One region of the Brevibacillus sp. NL20B1 genome, then DNA from elsewhere that is predicted to be linked to it. Evidence: riboswitches for the same ligand, from Rfam matches in the RefSeq annotation. Region 1 holds a riboswitch; each other region holds the start of a gene.
What was found. Region 1 has a riboswitch for S-adenosylmethionine ahead of KDN35_RS00830 (homoserine dehydrogenase). Riboswitches for the same ligand answer to the same signal wherever they lie in the genome.
Positions count from the first base shown of each region.

Region 2: it holds a riboswitch for S-adenosylmethionine, as region 1 does, so the genes downstream of both, mtnK (S-methyl-5-thioribose kinase) here and KDN35_RS00830 (homoserine dehydrogenase) in region 1, are expected to answer to the same signal.
Region 3: it holds a riboswitch for S-adenosylmethionine, as region 1 does, so the genes downstream of both, metH (methionine synthase) here and KDN35_RS00830 (homoserine dehydrogenase) in region 1, are expected to answer to the same signal.

Region 1 is NZ_JAGTPT010000001.1:155,411-162,184, reverse strand. Features, by position in the region: gene KDN35_RS00840 (MIP/aquaporin family protein) at 1-412, opposite strand, end outside; gene KDN35_RS00835 (glycerol-3-phosphate responsive antiterminator) at 643-1,191, opposite strand; gene KDN35_RS00830 (homoserine dehydrogenase) at 1,281-2,606, opposite strand; SAM riboswitch class I at 2,662-2,771, opposite strand; SAM riboswitch class I at 2,857-2,964, opposite strand; gene KDN35_RS00825 (DUF3221 domain-containing protein) at 3,176-3,745, opposite strand; gene pyrE (orotate phosphoribosyltransferase) at 3,954-4,589, opposite strand; gene pyrF (orotidine-5'-phosphate decarboxylase) at 4,615-5,352, opposite strand; gene carB (carbamoyl-phosphate synthase large subunit) at 5,423-6,774, opposite strand, start outside.
Region 2 is NZ_JAGTPT010000017.1:30,379-37,152, reverse strand. Features, by position in the region: gene KDN35_RS12770 (RNA polymerase sigma factor) at 1-124, shown strand, start outside; gene KDN35_RS12765 (anti-sigma factor) at 96-1,277, shown strand; SAM riboswitch class I at 1,368-1,510, shown strand; gene mtnK (S-methyl-5-thioribose kinase) at 1,707-2,933, shown strand; gene mtnA (S-methyl-5-thioribose-1-phosphate isomerase) at 2,930-3,973, shown strand; gene KDN35_RS12750 (GNAT family N-acetyltransferase) at 4,082-4,660, shown strand; gene KDN35_RS12745 (MFS transporter) at 4,982-6,160, shown strand; gene KDN35_RS12740 (hypothetical protein) at 6,322-6,480, shown strand.
Region 3 is NZ_JAGTPT010000015.1:72,349-79,122, forward strand. Features, by position in the region: gene KDN35_RS12005 (hypothetical protein) at 1-107, shown strand, start outside; gene argS (arginine--tRNA ligase) at 197-1,912, opposite strand; gene KDN35_RS12015 (hypothetical protein) at 2,259-2,738, opposite strand; gene KDN35_RS12020 (YjcZ family sporulation protein) at 2,912-3,019, opposite strand; SAM riboswitch class I at 3,222-3,320, shown strand; gene metH (methionine synthase) at 3,436-6,774, shown strand, end outside.

The sequences.
Region 1 (6,774 bases):
CTTCGCTGAGAATATTCGCAAATGTGTGTCGAATCGCCGGAGCTGTGCAGAATACTGCCAGCTTGGCCGCCGGGTCAGCAGTTTCTCTCCAGTGCGGCAGGTAGTACAGGTAGACAAAGATTGCTCCCAAAAACGCCCCGGCCATCTGGGCCAAAATGTACCCGGGCACGAGCTCCCAGGCAAACGAGCCAATTGACGCAAACGCAATGGTAATGGCCGGATTAAAATGGCCGCCGCTGATGGCCCCGACCGCGTATACGGCAAAGGCGACAGCAAACCCCCAGCCCAAGGTAATCACGATCCACCCGCTGTCTTTTGCCTTTGACTTGTTCAGCACGACTCCCGCCACGACGCCGTCCCCGAGAATCACCAGCATCATGGTCCCGATCAGTTCCGCCCAATACGCCGACATCTTGTTCCTCCATTCTCTTTTTTTAATATTTATGACGAGTCTGGACTGGTTTTCCCTCTTTTGCTGTTCACCTCCACTGGAAGAAAACAGAAAATCCACCTATTTATCCACGGTTTAAGTCCACAGGAACTTAAACACAGGGAATATATAGGTGGATCTCCTGATCTCATCCGACATATGAACTTCTGTAATCAATCTTATGCGGTCGTGAAAGCGTTGTCAATCATTTTTTACAGCTGTTTCCACAAGTTTCGATCGGAGGTGGTGACGGCGATGGCTCCTGCCGCCAGAGCGCTCTCGATCTCCTCCCGGGTGCGGATAAACCCGCCTACGATGATCGGAATTTGAATCTGTTCGCGAATTTCCGTAATAATGTGCGGCATGACCCCCGGAAGGACTTCGACGAAATCGGGTTTTGTCTGCTCAAGGATTTTGTAGCTCGTCTCCAGCGCGCCGGAGTCCAGCAGAAACAGGCGCTGCACCGTGACCAAGCCCTTCTTTTTGGCGGTCGTGATCACCTGCGAACGGGTGGAAATGACGCCGGCCGGCTTGATCTCCTGACAAAGAAACAGTGCGCCGTGCTCGTCGTTTTTCAATCCCTGCACCAGATCGGCATGCAGCCACAGCTTTTTTCCGTGCCGGCGTGCCAGGTCGGCGATGCTTTTCAGTTGGCAGATATGGCTCTCCAGCAAAATGATCGTCTCGTACCGGCTTTCCAGGACGCGTTCAAATTCTTTCATTTGGCGAATGGCCGGCAAGATGGTTTGCGAACCCAGCATGACTTGTCCTCATCCCCTTGAAGAAGAAGTGCTCCGCTTTTATCATGCCAAAAAATCCCGGCGAATGCGATGGGGAGTTGGATGCTAGTTTACAGCCCCGCACTCCCGCCGTCAGCATCTTGATCATCGGCCGCCTCCAGCACGGGATAAAGCCGCGTTTCGAGGCCGAAATCCCGTTCCAAAAGCCCAACGTGCTCCTCCTGCAGTCCGGCAGCGAGCAGGCCCACACGCAGGACGCTGCCCGAATCGTACTGGACGGTCATCCTGCGGACGGAGACACCCGCCCGTTCGAGAAACAGCAGTACCTGCTCCGGCGTCACGCCAGCCGCTGTCCCTGCCAGACAGCAGAAGTCGAGGCCGGATGAGAGGCGGCTGGACGGGACCGCCTCCGGCCGTTCACGCCAAGCGGGATGAGGCGCAAACGGTTGGGTCAGCAAGTAGGCCAGATCTTCCACAACCGCGCTGGCAGTCGGCAATTCGCCCGCCCCTTTGCCGGTGAACAAAAGGTCGCCGACGAGACTGCCTTCCACCTGTACGGCATTGTACGCATCCTGGATGCGCGCCAGCGGATGCTCCAGCGGCACCAGCGTCGGCCGCACGGACAGGTGCAGGCCGCCGTTTCCCTGGTGGGCTTGCGCCAGCAGTTTGATCCGATACCCCAGTTCCTTCGCCAGCCGGATGTGGCTCTGCGAGACTTCAACAATCCCCTGCCGCTCAATGGCTGACAGGGGCAGCGACTCCCCGAACACGAGCTGTGCCAGAATGTACAGCTTGTACAAGGCGTCCCAGCCTTCCACGTCGGAGCTCGGGTCTGCCTCCGCATACCCCAGTTCCTGTGCCCGCTTCAACACATCGTCGTAGGGAAGCTGGGCCTCCTCCATCTGCGACAGGATAAAGTTGGTCGTCCCGTTGAGGATGCCGCACACCTTTGTAATATCGTTGGTTCTGAGGAATTGACGGAGCACCCCAAGGATGGGAATTCCCCCCGCGACGCTGGCTTCATAGGCGAGATGGACGCCGTGCCGGTTGGCCAGTTCCACCAGCTCCGCGCCGCGTTTGGCCAGCAGCTCCTTGTTGGCCGTCACCACATGACAGCCCTTCTCGATCAGCGACCGTACGTAGTCGTAGGTCGGTTCCACGCCGCCCATCACTTCCACGACGATGTCTACGTCGCTTTCCATAACGTCGGCAAACCGTGTCGTCAACAGCGATGGCTCCACCTGCACGGCCCGCTGCTTCCGCGAGTCGCGCACCAGCGCCTTGACGATTTCGATGCGCTTGCCCAACCGGGCCGACAGCTTCTCCTGCTTCGAACGGATTGTCTTGACCACCCCGCCGCCTACCGTTCCCAATCCCAATAAGCCTACTTTTACCACACTCATGTTTTTCCACCCCGTTTTTTGTTTGTACAACATGAAAAAGCCTTCTTCGGATTCGAAGAAGGCTGGTGTGCATTGTGCTCGAGCCTTCTTCTCATCTCTCAAGACACGCGTGTCTTGCAGGAATTGGCACCTGGTCACGCACCGCGTGACGGTTGCCGGGCTTCATCGGGCCAGTCCCTCCACCTCTCTGGATAAGAAGAAGTCCTATGAAATTTTGAAACAGAAAAATAAAAAAACCTTCTCCGACAAGAAGAAGGTCTGCGTCCATATCAATCAAACCCGCTTCTTATCTGTCAAGACATCTGTCTTGCAGGAATTGGCACCTGGTCACGCACCGCGTGACGGTTGCCGGGCTTCATTGGGCCAGTCCCTCCGCCGCTCTGGATAAGAACAGTGTTTAACTCTTGGGTATCATTGTAAAGAATCACAGGTTGTTCGTCAACAAAAATCTGGCAGACCGGCATTTCGCCCGTCGTAAGCCGCTGCAAGTTGACATACATACGAAAAAGGATGGCGTCGTCAGATCGGCCATCCTTTTTCTTGACCAGCAAGGCACTGGCACCTGTCGAACCAACGGAAAAGGCGCTTTCGCCAATACCGGGTTATTTGATTCGCTTTACTTCACCCGTTTCTGCATGAACACTTATCTCGTGCTTCTGTCCTGCATTGAAAGTAAAAACGCGAACGATCCATTCTGATTCGGTGCTCACTGCATCCTGTACAATGAATATATCAGCTTTGTCAGAAAGACTCTTTACAAAGTTTAGCGCCATTTGAATGGCTTTCTTTTGCAGCATGGGATAATGTGGATGTTGTACATCATCTGCAACGACAAGTTTGCTCAAATCCGTTTTCGCAGGATACGATTCCAATGAAGGGGAAGCCGCCCATGTTTCTACTTCCGCTCCGACCTCTATGTCTGTAAGCAAAACCTTGTTATTCTTGCGATCAAGCAGAATGGCATCGTCGTTTACGAAATACCATTCGGCGTCATAGTCGCCATCTCTTGCTGTTTTGTCACTTTCAGCAACCAGCAGTGCTTTTTTCTCATAGTTTGTCTCGATGACGTATCCTGTCAAACCTTTGCGTTCGTTTTTGGGTTTCTCATCCGAGCATCCTGCTGTGAGAAGCAGAAACGCAAACAAGGTTATGTACAGTAATGGTCTGTTCATGATCCCTCCATTACGTTCAAATGTAAAAGAGCATCCACGATTTTTACCCACCGGTTATGAAGTATTATAATGTAAAAAACATGAAAATCAATTACATTTTGGTAACGAACAAAACAAAAAACGCCCCGAAACAGGGCGTTGGTAAAGTACAGTCGATTGAGGTACAAAATTTTTCTATCCAATCCGTTTGGACATGCGACATGACCGGTTACGCATAAAAGCTGCGAGGGGCTTTGCGCCAGTCGGCCAACAGGCTTTCCTGCTCTGCCGTGATGACGCCGCGCTCGCGTGCCGTCTCGAGCAGCGCGGTGTAGTGGGAAAGCGTCGCGACCGGGACGCCTTCCTCCCTAAAGAGGGCTTCCGCTTCTGGAAACTGGTAGCTGAAGATCGCTGCCACGCCGAGCACGTCGCCTCCCTCCGCCTGGACGGCCTTTGCCGCTTTGAGCGAGCTGCCGCCGGTGGAGATCAGATCCTCGATGACCACCACTTTCTGACCTGCGGCCAGCGCGCCTTCCAGTTGATTCTGCCGCCCGTGCCCCTTTGCCTTGTCGCGCACGTAGATCATCGGCAGGTCCAGCAGTTCTGCCACCCAGGCAGCGTGCGGGATGCCTGCCGTCGCCGTGCCGGCGATCACTTCCACCTGCGGAAAATGTTCGCGGATCACCTCGGCAAACGCCTGGGCAATCCGGCGGCGGACCGGCGGATGAGACATCGTGAGCCGGTTGTCGCAGTAGATCGGCGACTTGATGCCGGATGTCCAGGTATACGGCTGGTCCGGGCGCAGGTGAACGGCGCCGATCTCCAGCAGGTGTCCCGCTATTTCTTTGGCTGTCGTGGTATTCATCCTATCCTCTTCCCTTCGCGTACGTTTAGAGGCATGCCGCCTGAACGGCGTTAACGATCCGCTCCCAGGCGGCGGCAGGATCGGGCGAAGCCGTAACCGCCCGGCCGATTACGATGTAGTCGCTCCCCAACTGAAACGCCTGTTCCGGGGTCGTGATCCGGGTCTGGTCTCCCTTCTCCGCCCAGAGAGGCCGAATCCCCGGGGTGACGGTGAGGAAATCAATACCGGCCGCCTGCTTGATCATCGGTACTTCCAATGGAGAGGCGACGACTCCGTCCAGCCCCGCCTGTTTGGCCAACTTCGCGTAATGGACGACGACATCTTCCACCGTGCCGGGAATCGCCAGCTCCTCGTTCATCGTCTGCTGTCCGGTCGAGGTGAGCATCGTAACGCCGATCAGCAGAGGACGGGGAGCACCGGCCGCGGTCCCCTGCTCCAGTCCTTCCCGGGCCGCCTCCATCATCGCCACGCCTCCCGCAGCGTGCACGTTGACCATGTCGACGCCGTGACGGGCCAGGCTTTTCATCGCCCCTTTGGCCGTGTTGGGAATGTCGTGCACCTTCAGGTCGAGAAACACCTTTAGTCCCTGCTCCTTCAGGTAGTGGACGATCGCCGGGCCTTCTGCATAGTACAGTTCCATACCCACCTTGACGTATCGAATCAGCCCGTCCAGCCGGGCCAGACATTGTGTGACGTCCTTTTTCGTGGAAAAGTCGAGCGCAACGATCATGCGCTCGCGTATATCGGTTGGTTGCAGCGGCACACCGCTCTCTCCCTTCCTAGTGGCGACACCGCCTCGAATTTGCTTCCCTGCGTAGGTGACGCTCTGACTGTTATACCGGCACGGCGAGCTTGGCTCCCGTGCGCTGCGCCGGCATCGCTTCCGTAGAGAACGTGATCGTCTCCAGGACGTGCAGGAGCGCTTTTGCTGTGTCCAGGGACGTCAGGCAGACGGCACCGTTTTCCACGGCTTCGCGGCGGATGCGGAAACCGTCCCGCTGCGGTGTCTTGCCTTTGGTCAGGGTGTTTAACACAATATTCGCTTCCCCTTGATGGATCATGTCCAGCAGGTTGGGCGTGCCCTCGGACAGCTTGTTTACGCGGGTGACGGTCAATCCCGCTTTCTCCAGGTAATCCGCCGTTCCAGAGGTGGCCAGCAGTTTAAAGCCCAGGCGGTGGAAGCGTTTCACGATCTCCAGCGCTTCTCCCTTGTCCTTGTCGGCGACGGTGACAAGCAGCGAACCATGTGTCGGGATGTTCATGCCGGCGGCCAGGAGCCCTTTGTACAGCGCTTTGGCCAGCGTCCGCTCGCGGCCCATCACTTCGCCGGTCGACTTCATTTCCGGACCCAGCGTGATGTCGACGCGGCGCAATTTGGCGAAGGAGAAGACCGGCACTTTCACGGAAACCATCTCGTCTTCCGGATGGCAGCCGGGCGTAAAGCCCTGCTCGACGATGGAGTGGCCGAGGATCGCCTTGGTCGCGATGTTCGCCATCGGGATGCCCGTCACTTTGGACAGGAACGGCACGGTCCGGGACGAACGCGGGTTTACCTCGATCACGTACGGACGGTTGTCGCAGATGACAAACTGAATGTTGATCAGCCCTTTGATCTGCAGGGCGCGGGCCAGTTTCGTCGTCATGTCTACCAGTTCTGCTTTGATTTCAGGCGAGAGCGACTGCGGCGGATACACCGCGATCGAGTCGCCGGAGTGCACCCCTGCGCGCTCAATGTGTTCCATAATGCCCGGAATCAGCACGTTTTCGCCGTCGCAGATGGCGTCCACCTCCGCCTCCGTGCCGACCATGTAGCGGTCGACCAGCACCGGATGCTCCGGATTGACCTTCACTGCGTGTTCCATGTACTCCAAAAGTTCCGTCTTGTTGTAGACGATTTCCATCGCGCGGCCGCCCAGGACGTAGGATGGACGAACCAGTACCGGGAAGCCGAGGCTTTCAGCCGCCACCACCGCTTCTTCCACAGAGGTGACGGTTTTGCCCGGCGGTTGGGCGATGTCAAGGCTTCTGAGCAGCGCTTCAAACTTTTCGCGATTTTCCGCTGCGTCGATGTTCTCCAGGCTGGTGCCGAGGATGCGCACGCCGCGGGCGGCCAGTTTGTCCGCCAGGTTGATCGCCGTCTGTCCGCCAAACTGAACGATCACGCCCTCGGGCTGTTCCGCGTCGA
Region 2 (6,774 bases), on a different contig from region 1:
CTACGCGGAAATCGCCGAGGTGCTGGGCATCGACACGGGGGACGTAAAGCGCTCATTGTTTCGCGGGCGGCAAAAATTACGCAGAATGTGGAGGGATGAACTTGACGACGGACAAGGCAAATGAGGATCGGGAACGGGAACTGCTGGCATATCTGCGCGGTGAAATGACGAAGGAAGAAGCTGCCTCTTTCCGTGCGAGGATTGCAGCGGACGAACTGTATGCGGAACGCTTGGAGGAGCTTTTGCTGGGCAGCGGCGGAGAGGAGGAGAGAGAAACGGACGTGCTGTCCGAAGAGACGCAGCGCGCCATCCTCCGCCGCAGCAAATGGCGCCACAGGCTCGGCAACGCGGCTTACACGGTGGCCATCTCGCTTCTCGTCGGGGCCGTCCTGATGTTCACCAACGGGTGGATCGGCTGGTATTTGTACGAGGACGCCTACCGGGTGGCCCGGGACATGGTGCACTTTACCCAGCCGGGGCTCACGGTGGGCAGCAGCGGTTCGCAAATCGGATTTTTGTACGGGGAGATAACCATGGAACTGCGTGAACAGGTGGGGAGAGACGATCAGAACGCCGGAACCTTTTCGATCAGCAACGTCTTCTCGATCATTTCCGCGAAGCCGGCATGGACCGACGGTTTGCGGAAAGAGCGGCTCTTTTTTCTCTTTCCGTTGTCAGCGGACGATCGGGAAGAAAGCGCCATCCGCAGAAATCCTGCCTGGAACACGCTGGAAAAGCTGCCGGAGGGAACGGTGGCGCAGCTCGCCGTCTCGTTTGACCGGCTGCTGACCCATGATGAGTACTACGCCCTTTTTTCCGGCTACGATTTGGATACCACCTGGTTCGCCGTGGACACGGGGCAGGAGCGAAACCATCCGGACGCGGCGGAAGGCAGTCTGCTGCTGTCGGCCGGTGACGTGTGGGGATACGCGGAAAGAGAACTCGATTACGGCGAAGCACCGATTCAGGCACATGGCGAAGGTGAGCGGCGCGCCCGGGCGTACCTGGCGGAAATGGAGTATCTCGCGGGACAGGAACGGCTGACGAACGCCATTGGCGAGCGGCTTGTGACCGCCCGAAACCGGCTGCGCATCGAGGAACGCTGCCGCTACCTGCAGCAGAACGGTGTGCGCCTCTACGGGGCGGTCGTGACGGGCCCTGTCAAGGAACTGCTAAAGCTGCGGCAGGAGCCGTCGATCACGGCTGCCTTCGTGGGCCGGATCGACTGGTGGAACTGGGACCGGCCGAGTGCTTCGGGCCAGCGAACCAGTCCGTGAAGACTGGACAATTCGCCCAAAAAAGGGTGTTGACAGCGAGAAGACGGGGTTGTATGATTCAAACAAACGTCAAAACCGCATACGTTGGATACCTTATCCAGAGAAGGTGGAGGGACTGGCCCGATGAAACCCGGCAACCGACATGACGCTGTTCGAGCGATTCTGGCGACAGACGTGCAGCGCATGCACGGTGCTAATTCCTGCAGAAACAAAAGTATTCTGGAAGATAAGGGGGAGACGACACGCAGACGCGTATGAACAGACCTCTTTTCTTCGGGAAAAGAGGTTTTTTGTATGTGCGGAATGCTCCGGCTGGAGGCGGCAGCAGCACACACGCCGCCCGGCGGCCGCCAACATAGACAAAGCGAAAGTGCAAAGACAAGTGAATGTGAAGACAAGAGAATCTGTCAAAGGAGAGGGGATTGGACCATGGCGTATCGCGCATTGAGCGAACAAGAAGCAGTGCAGTACGTAAAACAACTGCCGGACCTGTTTGCGCCGGAAGCGGAACTGACCAGCCGGGAGATTGGTGACGGCAATCTCAACCTGGTATTCCACATCAGGGAGGAAGCGACGGGCAAAAGCGTCGTCGTCAAGCAGGCACTGCCCTACGCCCGCGTAGTGGGTGAATCCTGGCCGCTCACGCTGGACCGCGCCCGAATCGAAAGCGAGGCGTTGCGCATCCAGCACAAATACGTGCCGGATCTCGTGCCGAAGGTGTATCACTACGACGAGGAGCTGGCCCTGACCGTGATGGAAGACGTCAGCGACCACGTGATTATGCGAAAAGGCTTGATCGAGGGCAACCGCTACCCGCTGTTCGCCAAACAGATCGGCCGCTTTCTCGCCCATACGCTGTTTTACACGTCCGACTTGGGGGCGCATCCCTACGACAAAAAAGCGCTTGTCGGAAGATTCATAAATCCGGAATTGTGCAAAATCACGGAAGACCTCGTCTTTACCGATCCTTACGAAGACGCGCCGACCAACAATTTCAACCCGCTGATCAAGCGGGAGGTGGAGGCGATCTGGAACAACAAGCAGCTGAAGCTGGAAATTGCGCAGCTCAAGTACGATTTTCTCACCCGGGCGGAGGCGCTGATACACGGCGACCTGCATACCGGCAGCATCTTTGTATCGCCGACGTCGGTCAAGGTAATCGACCCTGAATTTGCCTACTACGGCCCGATCGGCTTCGACATTGGCGCGGTGATCGCCAACCTGCTGCTGAACTACGCGGGCCAGCACGGTCTGCAGCCGGACGCAGGAAAGCGGGGGGATTATCGAGAATATCTGTTGGCAACGGTGGAAGACGTTTGGAACGAGTTTGTCTCCCAGTTCGTCCAGCTCTGGCACAAACAGGCGAAAGAGCGGAGCGCCCACACCGAAGGCTTCTGGCAGGGCTACGTGCAGCGGCTGATCCGCGACGCAGCAGGCTTTGCCGGCTGTAAAATCCTGCGCCGCGTCATCGGACTGGCGGGCGTCGCCGACCTGAACAGCATCGCCGATGACCAGACCCGCGCGGAAGCAGAACGGCTGGCGCTGGCGATTGGCCAGGCGCTGATTCTGGAGCGGAACAAGGTGGAAGTATCGACAGACATCACAGATATCGTTCGGACGGTTACCGCACGATACTACCAGGAGGCTGTAGTATGACAACGACCAGCACGCCATTTGCGCCGGTCAAGTGGCAGGATGACGCGCTCGTCCTGCTGGACCAGACCCGGCTGCCCGTTGAAACGACATACCTGACACTGACGACTGCACAAGAAGTGTGGGCGGCCATCCGCCATCTGCAGGTACGCGGGGCACCGGCCATCGGCATGGCGGCCGCCTACGGTTTGTACCTCGGCATCCGCAACAGCGACGCCAACGATTTCGATACGTTTTGGCAACACCTGAGCGAACAGGCTGACTACCTCGGCACCTCTCGCCCGACGGCAGTCAACCTGTTCTGGGCCCTGGACAGGATCAAAGCACGCGTGCAGCGCGAGTCCGGCAAACCGGTGGCAGAGCTGAAGGCAGCAGTCCTGAATGAAGCCCTGTCCATCCAGCGGGAAGACGCGGAAGTGTGCCGCCGGATCGGAGAGCATCTGCTCACCCTGCTGAAAGACGGCATGGGCATCCTGACGCACTGCAATCCGGGGGCGCTCGCGACAGCAGCCTACGGCACGGCGACGGCCCCGCTCTACCTCGCCAAGGAGCGCGGCTGGAACCTGAAAGTGTACGCTGACGAGACTCGGCCTGTGCTGCAGGGGGCGCGCCTCACCGCCTACGAGCTGCAGCAGGCGGGCATCGACGTCACGCTGATTTGTGACAACATGGCGGCGATGGTGATGGCCCAGGGCAAGGTGCAGGCAGTCATCGTCGGCACGGACCGCGTGGCTGCCAGCGGTGACGTCGCCAACAAGATCGGGACCTACGGTGTTGCCGTTCTGGCACACGCGCACGGCATACCGTTTTACGTGGCGGCCCCGCTGTCTTCTATCGATCTCGACACGCCGACGGGCGCAGACATTCCGATCGAGGAGCGGCCGGCGGAGGAGATTACACATGGACTGGGCAAACAGGTGGCGCCGGACGGCATCAAGGTGTACAATCCTGCGTTTGACGTCACTCCGGCCCGCTACATCACGGCCATTGTCACCGAAAACGGCATCTACAAACCGGACGAAATCCGCAACTGCAAACGCTGACGCAAACAGCCCCGGACGGCCCAGGGAAGGGCGTCTCGTCCGGAGGTCCTTTTTCCCACCGATAAAGCGCCCCCGGGCGCTGTTTGCGTTTCCTGGAGGAGGAGAGACATGAGAGTGATTCCCATGACGATGGAGGCCTGCCTGAAGCAGCTGGAACCGGCCGACGCGGAGGAGTTGTTCTGGCTGACGGATGTCAACCGGGCCTATTTGCGCCAGTGGCTGCCGTGGCTTGACATCGTGCGCGAGGTAAAGGACACAGCCCAGTTCATCGCCTTAACGATTGACCAGCACAAGCGCCGCCAGGGCACCCATTACGGCATCTGGTACAAGGGCAGGTTGGCCGGGACGCTGGGCGTCCACAGCATCGACTGGAACAATCGGAAGACGTCCATTGGGTATTGGCTGGGGGAGCAGTTTCAGGGAAAAGGGCTGATGACTCAGGCAGTGGCCGCTTACCTGGACCATCTCGTGTTTGGCGAGTGGAATCTGGAGCGCGTCGCCATCCAGGCGGCGACGGGCAATGTAAAAAGCCGGGCCATACCGGAGCGGCTTGGCTTTCAGCTGGAAGGCGTGCTGCGCAGCAACGAATTCTTGTACGACCATTTCGTCGACCACGCCGTCTACAGCATGCTCGCTGCCGAGTGGCGAGGCCGGAGATCCGCGGGGATGAGCAGGAGCGGGATTTGAGAGAATATGTTGGATTGACAAGAAAATTTGGATAACTTACGATCGTAACATGACTAGCGAAAAAGGGATTGCGTGCAGCGCATCCCTTTCTTTGTTGCGAACAAGCAATAGGTCAAGCGGCGTGCCTGCCTGATGCGGGACACTGCCAGCTTTGACCGTGATACAGAGTCGGCTGTCCAGCCAGCGCAGGAGGGGCTGCATCCAAACAGGTACCTGTTGCAGCAGGTTTTCTCTCTGCGGCGCAGCCAGGGAGTGCCGCTGACGTGGCGGGAAGGCTGCACATATGAATAAGGAAGAGTTTGAGAGGAGTTACCGGAAATTATGTCGTCATCGCGTTATACCTTTTGGGTACTGATCCTGGTGGTGGTGATCGGCGGCGTCAGCCAGGGTCTGACCATCCCGCTTTTGGCCGTGCTGCTGGAACAGCAGGGGGTGTCGTCTTTGGCCAACGGCCTGAACGCGGCCGCCTTGTACATCGGGATGGTAGTGGCTTCACCGTGGTTGGAGATCCCGCTCAGACGGATCGGCTACCGTTCCACCATTTTGTGGGGATTGGTGCTGGTCACCGCCTCCACCGTGCTGCTCCCGTTCTTTACCCATCTGGCTGTCTGGTTTGCCCTGCGCCTGCTGATGGGCGTGGGCGATACTTCGCTGCACTACGCCAGCCAGATGTGGGTGACGAAAATTGCGCCGCCAGAGCGGCGGGGACGGGATTTGTCGCTGTACGGATTGGCATACGGGATCGGTTTTAGCATCGGACCGCTGGGAATCAATCTGCTGCCGTTCGGGATCTGGGCACCGTTTGCGGCGGTCACTGTCCTGTACGTGCTGGCGTTTTGCCTGCTGGCCCGTATCCGCAATGCGTATCCCGATCCGGTACCGCCGGCTGCGGATGGAAGGCGGGAAAACCGCTACGCTGCCGTCTTCCGGCTGGGGTGGCTGGCGCTGATTCCGTCGTTTTTGTACGGATTCATGGAGACGTCGCTCAACGGCAGCTTTCCCGTCTACGCGCTGCGAACAGGCATCTCAGTGGAGTGGGTGTCGCTGATCCTGCCGTCGTTTGTCGTGGGCAGCATCATCCTGCAAATGCCGCTGGGGGCGTTGAGCGACCGGATTGGGCGCAGACTGGTGATGGGTGTCTGCGCATTGGTGGGGGCAGCTGCGTTTTTGCTGTTCCCGTTGAGCGGCGACAGCGTCTGGGCGATGATGCTGCTGTTGGCCCTGGCGGGTGCGGCGGTCGGGTCGTTTTACTCGCTGGGCCTGGCCTTTGCGGCTGACATCCTGCCGGCGTCCATGGTGCCGACGGCGGGCATCATTGCCGGCGTGAACTTCGGCGTGGCCAGCATTCTTGCGCCCAATCTGAACGGTCTCATGATGCAGGTGTGGGAGCCGTGGACCATCTTCTGGCTGATGGGCGGGCAGCTTCTCGCTTTCGCCGTCGCCTGCCTGCTGAAGCGGACCCAGTCAGAAAAGATGTGCCTTCATACCCAGGAAAGCTAGGCGCAGCATCCCTCTGCCGTCACAATATCGTCTGTCATGCAGCCCGACTAACGGGCTGTTTTTGCTGAACGTCCTTCAAATTGGGCGCAGACCCAAAGAATAAGCGGCGCTCCCGGCATAAACTGAGAACAGCAGGGGAAACGTAAGGATAGTCCCATTTTTTGTCGAAAGGGGTCGACCCGATGCTTACGCCATCCGTATTTAAACGCGGGATTATCTGGATTCTGTTTTTTCTGCTGAGTCTGGTCGTCGCTCCCTTCTTTACAGATGACAGCAATCCGGCGCCCGCTCCCGCCGCTCCGCAGGCGACAGTCCGATAGGGCGACGGCACACATACCCGCGTTCACGGCCAGTCCGGCCGGCGAGATGCATGGCGTGCCCCGGCATCCCGTATCCACAATCCACGTGGTGCGGGATGTTTACGTTTGGGGGGCTGTCCGGGAGGGGAAGGAGATATCAATGAATACGTCGAAAGGCTCAGGAAGGAAGGGCATAAAATTCATGAAGTTTGTTAAAGAGCTAGACTTTAAAAAAAAGAACGATTGAATGGCAGGCACTCGCTGACATAAAAAAACGGTAACACAAGGTGTGAACTGGATTCATGAAAAACTTGG
Region 3 (6,774 bases), on a different contig from region 1:
TGTTGTACCGTCTCGTCGACGCGTCCGGCGCCGAAACAGAGCCGCCGCGCTCCCTGTCCAAGCAGGTGGTGGAGCTGCTCGGCAAGACGTGGTTTGGGAAAAAGTAGCACCTGTTCACCATTGAAAAGAAAAGCCGACGTCCTGTCACAACAGGAACGTCGGTTTTTTTGACGGGTGTATTTTCGTCAACAGGCGATTACATCTCTTCCGGCGCGGCGATTCCGAGCAGGCGCAGCCCCTCTTTCAACACTGTCACCACGGCGGCGACCAATTGCAGACGGGCCGTCTTGACGTCTGCTTCTTCCGCCAGGATGCGGACATTGGCGTAGAACTTGTTGAACGCCTGCGCCAGGTCGATGACGTATTTGCCGATCTGCGACGGGTCAAACTGCTCCCGCGCCCGGTCGATCACTTCCGGGAAGCTGTTCAGCAGCGTGATGACCGCCCAGGCTTCCTTGCTGTCCAGGGCGCCTTCGGGCAGCGTCACCTCGCTGATCGGCACGTACTCGCCCTTGCGCAGCAGCGAGCAGGCGCGGGCGTGCGTGTACTGGACGTACGGACCGGTCTCGCCTTCAAACGTAAGCATTTCCTCCCAGGAGAAATTGATGTCGTTCAGGCGGTAGTTTTTCAGGTCGTGGAAGATGACCGCACCAACCCCAACCTGTCTAGCCACCTCTTCCTTGTTTTCCAGCGACGGATTTTTCTCCCGGATCACGTTCAGCACGTCTTCGATGGCCTGAGCCAGCACTTCTTCCAGCAGGACCACTTTTCCTTTGCGGGTGGACATTTTCTTGCCGTCCTTGAGCATCATGCCAAACGGGATGTGGTACATTTCCTTGGCCCATTCAAAGCCCATCTTTTCCAGCACTTTGAACAGCTGCTGGAAGTGGAGGCGCTGCTCGTTGCCCACGACGTAGAGGGCCTTGGCAAAGTCATAGGTTTCATTCCGATACAGGGCGGCTGCCAGGTCGCGGGTGGCGTACAGGGTGGCACCGTCCGATTTTTTGATCAGGCACGGCGGCATGTCATACTCGTCCAGATTGACCACCAGGGCGCCCTCAGATTCGGTCAACAGCCCTTGTTCCTCCAGCATGGCGACGACGCGGTCCATCTTGTCGTTGTAGAACGCCTCGCCGTGGAACGAGTCAAATCGAACGCCCATGAGGTCGTAGATTTTCATGAATTCTTTCAGCGACTCGTCGCGGAACCACTGCCAGAGGCGGCGCGCTTCCTCGTCTCCGTCCTCCAGCTTTTTGAACCACTCGCGTCCCTGATCTTCCAGCGACGGGTCTTTTTCTGCCTCTTCGTGGAAGCGGACGTAGAGCTGGAGCAGCTCCTTGATCGGCTCGGCTTTTACTTTTTCTTCGTCACCCCACAGCTTGTAGGCGACGATCAGCTTGCCAAACTGCGTCCCCCAGTCGCCCAGGTGGTTGATGCGGATCGGACGGTAGCCGTGTTTTTCCAAGATGTTGGCGATCGCGTTGCCGATTACGGTGGAGCGCAGGTGGCCCATGGAGAACGGCTTGGCGATATTGGGGGAGGAGAGGTCAATCGGCACATTGCGCCCTTTACCGATGTCGCGGCTGCCGTATGCGCTGCCCTGCGTCAGGATCGTGCCGATTACGTCGCGGGCGACGCTTTGCTGATCGAGGAACAGGTTGAGGTACGGACCGACCGCCTTGACTTCGCGGATCGGCGTACCGCTAACCTCGCCGGCCAGTTCGGAGGCGATCAGCGGCGGCGCTTTGCGAAGCGCCTTGGCCAGTTGGAAGCAGGGGAAGGCGATATCCCCCATGCTGGGATTGGGTGGCGTTTCCAGCATGTCGTATACGGTTTCGGCGGTAAATTGGTCCGCGCCGAGGCGGGTGAGTGCTGCGGCAATGATGCTGGCCGCTTGATGCTTATAGCTCATGGAATTCTCCTTTCGGTCTGGAATCTAAAAAATAGAAAAACCTCTGCGTCTCATCAGGGAAGAGACGAGAGGTTGTACTCCCGCGGTGCCACTCTTGTTGCTCTCGCCTCCCGCACGGGAAAAGGCGAAAGCCGCTTTGCCTGCGGTAACGGGCAGACCCGGCGTGCCCTACGCAATCCGGCTGTCCGGACCTTCAGGACGCGTCTCCGAGGTGCGCTTCCCCGCGTCAGTTTGCACCGGGCTCCCACCGTCCCCGGCTCGCTTCTGCTTTCTGACGGAGTACTCTCCTCTTCAGCGACAACGATATTCTTCTAGCATTATAGCGGCATCTCCTGCGGGATGCAACTCACTCTTCCGGTTTTTTCAGCAAATCGTCCAAATCGTGGAACAGGTCCCGCGTCAGCCGTTCCTTGTCGTCGGCCGACTGCCACTGCCGCTTGTACTGGGCCAGCTTGGCGAGCAGCGATCGTTCTGCTTCGGCCGCTTCCTTAAGATCGTGGTTTTCACTGGGATCAAACGGCATCAGCCGCTCATCCGTCCCGCTGCGCAGATAGGGAGAGCGCCAGTGATCGGGAAAGCGATAGGGCTGGTCGCCAAACAGAATGCCCAGCACGTCGTCCGATTCCAGCGGGAGGAAGTGGTCGTATTCGTCCCGCCTGCCTCCTTCAAACAGGTTGAGATGCGTAAACGAATAACGCAGGTAGTGCTGCCCCGTCGCTTGATTCTTGACGATTGAATATGTCTCAAAATCCGTGTGCTCCAACTCTTTCACCGTCTCCAGGCGAGAGAGGAATTCCTGTCGGTTACAGGGTACCAATTGATCCACAATGGTTCGCTCCTTTGTACGGAATCGCTTTTCATCATAGCAAAAACGGACAGCGGCTGACAACGAACCAGCATCAGGCGCAAACGTCCCGCAGGGAACGGCAGGCGGACAGGGTTGTCCAGCGAAAAAAGAGCCTAGGTTTAGCTAGGCTCCTTGTTGATGTACGCACTCGTTTAGTTGCAGTCGTTCGAACACCCGACGATGACCAACAGGATAAACAGAACGAGCACAATTGCGAACGTGTCACCGAAAAAGCCGGAACCGCAGTAGGAAGTACTCATTGTTGTTTCCCCTCCTTTCCGTATGCTTTAGTCTATACACGAATGTGCCGGTTGTTGTGGGCGAATGACCAGCTCGCAAAAAATGGGCGGGGGCAGTCTGGAGAAAATAGACAAATTCTACATTGACGCGAGGAAAAGGGGGTGTTAAGATACATTCAAACATCGTTACCGTTTGACAAAACTGCATAACAGACAGTGACGACTCTTATCCAGAGAGGTTGAGGGACTGGCCCAATGAAGCCTCGGCAACCGGATTACCAGGTGCCAATTCCAGCAAAGCGTGTGCTTTGAAAGATAAGAGGATGGTCATGCGTGTATGTTTCGCGGACAAATCCTCTTCTTGTTGCACACAGAAGAGGATTTTTTATTGTACACGGACCAATGCGTGTGAGTTTGGAAGAAAAGGAGTTTGCCCCATGAAAATAAGTCTTCGTGAACAGCTTTACCGGAAAATTCTGATTCTGGACGGTGCGATGGGGACGATGCTGCAACAGGCCAGCCTGACTGCTGATGATTTTGGCGGTGATGCCTACGAAGGCTGTAACGAGCTGCTCAATCTCACCCGTCCTGACGTGATCCGCTCCATTCATGAAAAATACCTGGAGGCGGGTGCGGACATCGTGGAGACCAACACGTTTGGTGCCACCTCGATCGTCCTGGCCGAGTACGACGTGGCAGACAAAGATCTGGAGATCAACATCGCTGCAGCCCGGCTGGCACGGGAAGCGGCTGACGCCTATTCCACCCCGGAGTGGCCGCGTTACGTCGCCGGCTCGATGGGGCCGACGACCAAGACGCTGTCTCTGACGGGAGGCGTCACCTTTGAAGAGCTGGTGGAAGCGTACTACCGGCAGGCGAAAGGGCTGCTGATCGGCGGCGTGGACGCGCTGCTTTTGGAGACCTCGCAGGACACCTTAAACGTCAAGGCCGGCGGCATCGGCATTCGCCGGGCGTTCGCGGAGCTGGGCAGGGAAGTGCCGGTGATGATCTCCGGCACGATTGAGCCGATGGGCACGACCCTGGCCGGGCAAACCATCGAAGCGTTTTACGTCTCGTTGGAGCATCTGAAGCCGATTACCATTGGTCTGAACTGCGCCACCGGGCCGGAGTTCATGCGTGACCATCTGCGCACGCTGGCGAATTTGGCCCAGTGCGGGGTGAGCTGTTATCCCAACGCCGGCCTGCCGGATGAAAACGGCCATTACCACGAGACGCCGAACGGACTGGCCGCCAAGATGCGGGCGTTTGCCGAGCAGGGCTGGCTCAACGTCGCCGGAGGATGCTGCGGCACGACGCCGGAGCATATCCGCGCGCTGGCGGAAGCATTGAAGGACTGCAAGCCCCGTGTCCCGGCCGGACAGCCGGTCAGCGCCGTGTCGGGGATCGAGGTCGTCTACGCGGAAGCAGACAATCGGCCGCTGCTTGTCGGAGAGAGGAGCAACGTGATCGGGTCGAAAAAATTCCGCGACCTGATCGCGGCCGGGAAGTACGAGGAAGCGTCCGACATCGCCCGCGCCCAGGTAAAGCGGGGGGCACAGATCATTGACATCTGTCTCGCCGACCCGGACCGGGATGAGTACGGGGACATGGAGAAGTTCCTGCAGTTTGTCATCAAAAAAGTGAAAGCGCCGCTGATGATCGACTCCACCGACGTGCGCGTCATGGAACTTGGACTGCGGTACTCGCAGGGCAAGGCGATTCTCAACTCGATCAACCTGGAAGACGGGCTGGAGCGGTTTGAACAGGTGGCGCCGCTGATTCACAAGTACGGCGCGGCTGTCGTCGTCGGCACGATCGACGAGACCGGCATGGCAGTCACCCGGGAACGGAAGCTGGAAGTGGCCAAACGCGCCTACGATCTGCTGGTCAATCGATTCGGGGTCAACCCGCGCGACATCATTTTCGATCCGCTGGTCTTTCCGGTGGGCACCGGCGACGAGCAGTACATCGGCTCCGCCCGCGAGACGGTGGAAGGCCTCCGCCTGATCAAGGAGGCGATGCCGGAGTGCAAGACGATTCTCGGCATCAGCAACGTCTCGTTCGGGCTGCCGGCGGCCGGACGGGAGGTGCTGAACGCCGTCTTCCTTTACCATACGACTCTGGCCGGACTTGATTACGCCATCGTCAATACCGAGAAGCTGGAACGCTACGCCTCCATTCCGGAAGAGGAGCGGCGATTGGCAGAGGCGCTCCTGTTTGAGACCAACGACGAGACGCTGGCCGCCTTTACCGAGTTTTACCGGCAGAAGAAAAAGGAAGTACGCGTGGAAGCGTCGTCGCTCACGCTGGAAGAGCGTCTGGCCCGTTACGTGGTGGAAGGCTCCAAGGACGGGCTGATGGACGACCTGAAGCTGGCGCTGGAGAAATACACGCCGCTGGAAATCATCAACGGTCCGCTGATGGCCGGGATGGAAGAGGTAGGCCGGCTGTTCAACGACAACCAACTGATCGTCGCGGAAGTGCTGCAGAGCGCCGAAGTGATGAAGGCCTCCGTATCGTTCCTGGAACCTTACATGGAAAAGACGGAGACGGCCACCAAAGGGAAAATTTTGCTGGCGACGGTAAAAGGGGACGTGCATGACATCGGCAAGAACCTGGTGGAGATCATCCTCGCCAACAACGGGTACGAAGTGGTCAACCTGGGCATCAAGGTGCCGCCGGAGCAGCTGATTGCCGCCTGCCGTGAAGAGCAGCCAGACGCGATCGGCCTGTCGGGCCTGCTGGTCAAGTCGGCGCAGCAGATGGTGATTACCGCCCAGGACCTGCGGGCAGCCGGGATTGACGTGCCGCTGTTGGTAGGCGGCGCGGCCCTGACCCGCAAGTTTACCTCCAACCGGATCGCGCCGGAGTACAAGGGAATCGTGCTGTACGCCAAGGACGCGATGGATGGGCTCGACCTGGTCAACCGCCTGCAGGACCCCGTGGAACGGGAAAAGCTGCGTGCGGCTCAGCAGGCAGCGGAAGAGGAAGCGTCGACGACGAAGCAGGCCGAAACAGCGGCGTCATCGCTCAAGCCGAAGCGCTCCGCCGTCAACCGCACCGTGCCCGTTCACGTGCCGCCCGACTGCGAGCGGCATGTGCTGCGCCACTATCCGATCAGCCATCTGCAGCCCTACCTCAACCTGCGGATGCTGCTCGGCAAGCATCTCGGCGTCCGCGGCAACGTGGAGAAACTGCTGGAGACCGGAGATGAAAAAGTGACCGGGCTGTATCAGCTGGTGCAGGAGCTGCTGGCGGAAGCCAATCAGGACGGCACGATCACGGCGCACGGGATGTATCAGTTTTTCCCCGCCCAGGCGGATGGCGACGACATCCTCGTCTACGATCCGCGCGACCACAGCCGTCTGCTGGAGCGCTTCCACTTCCCTCGTCAGCAGGAGGAACCGTATCTCTGTCTGTCTGACTTCCTCAGGCCAGTAGAGAGCGGCGAGATGGATTACGTCGGGTTTTTGGCCGTGACGGCCGGCTCCGGCATCCGCGAGCGCTCCGCCCTGTTGAAAGAGCGGGGGGACTACCTCCGTTCCCACGTCCTGCAGGCGCTGGCGCTGGAATTGGCGGAAGCCTTCGCGGAGCGGCTGCACCACGTGATGCGGGACGTCTGGGGCTTCCCCGATCCGGCGGAGATGACCATGCTGGAGCGGTTTGGTGCCCGTTATCAGGGGATTCGCGTCTCGTTCGGTTACCCGGCCTGCCCCAACCTGGAGGATCAGGCCAAGCTGTTCCGTTTATTGAAACCGGAGGACATTGGCATCCAG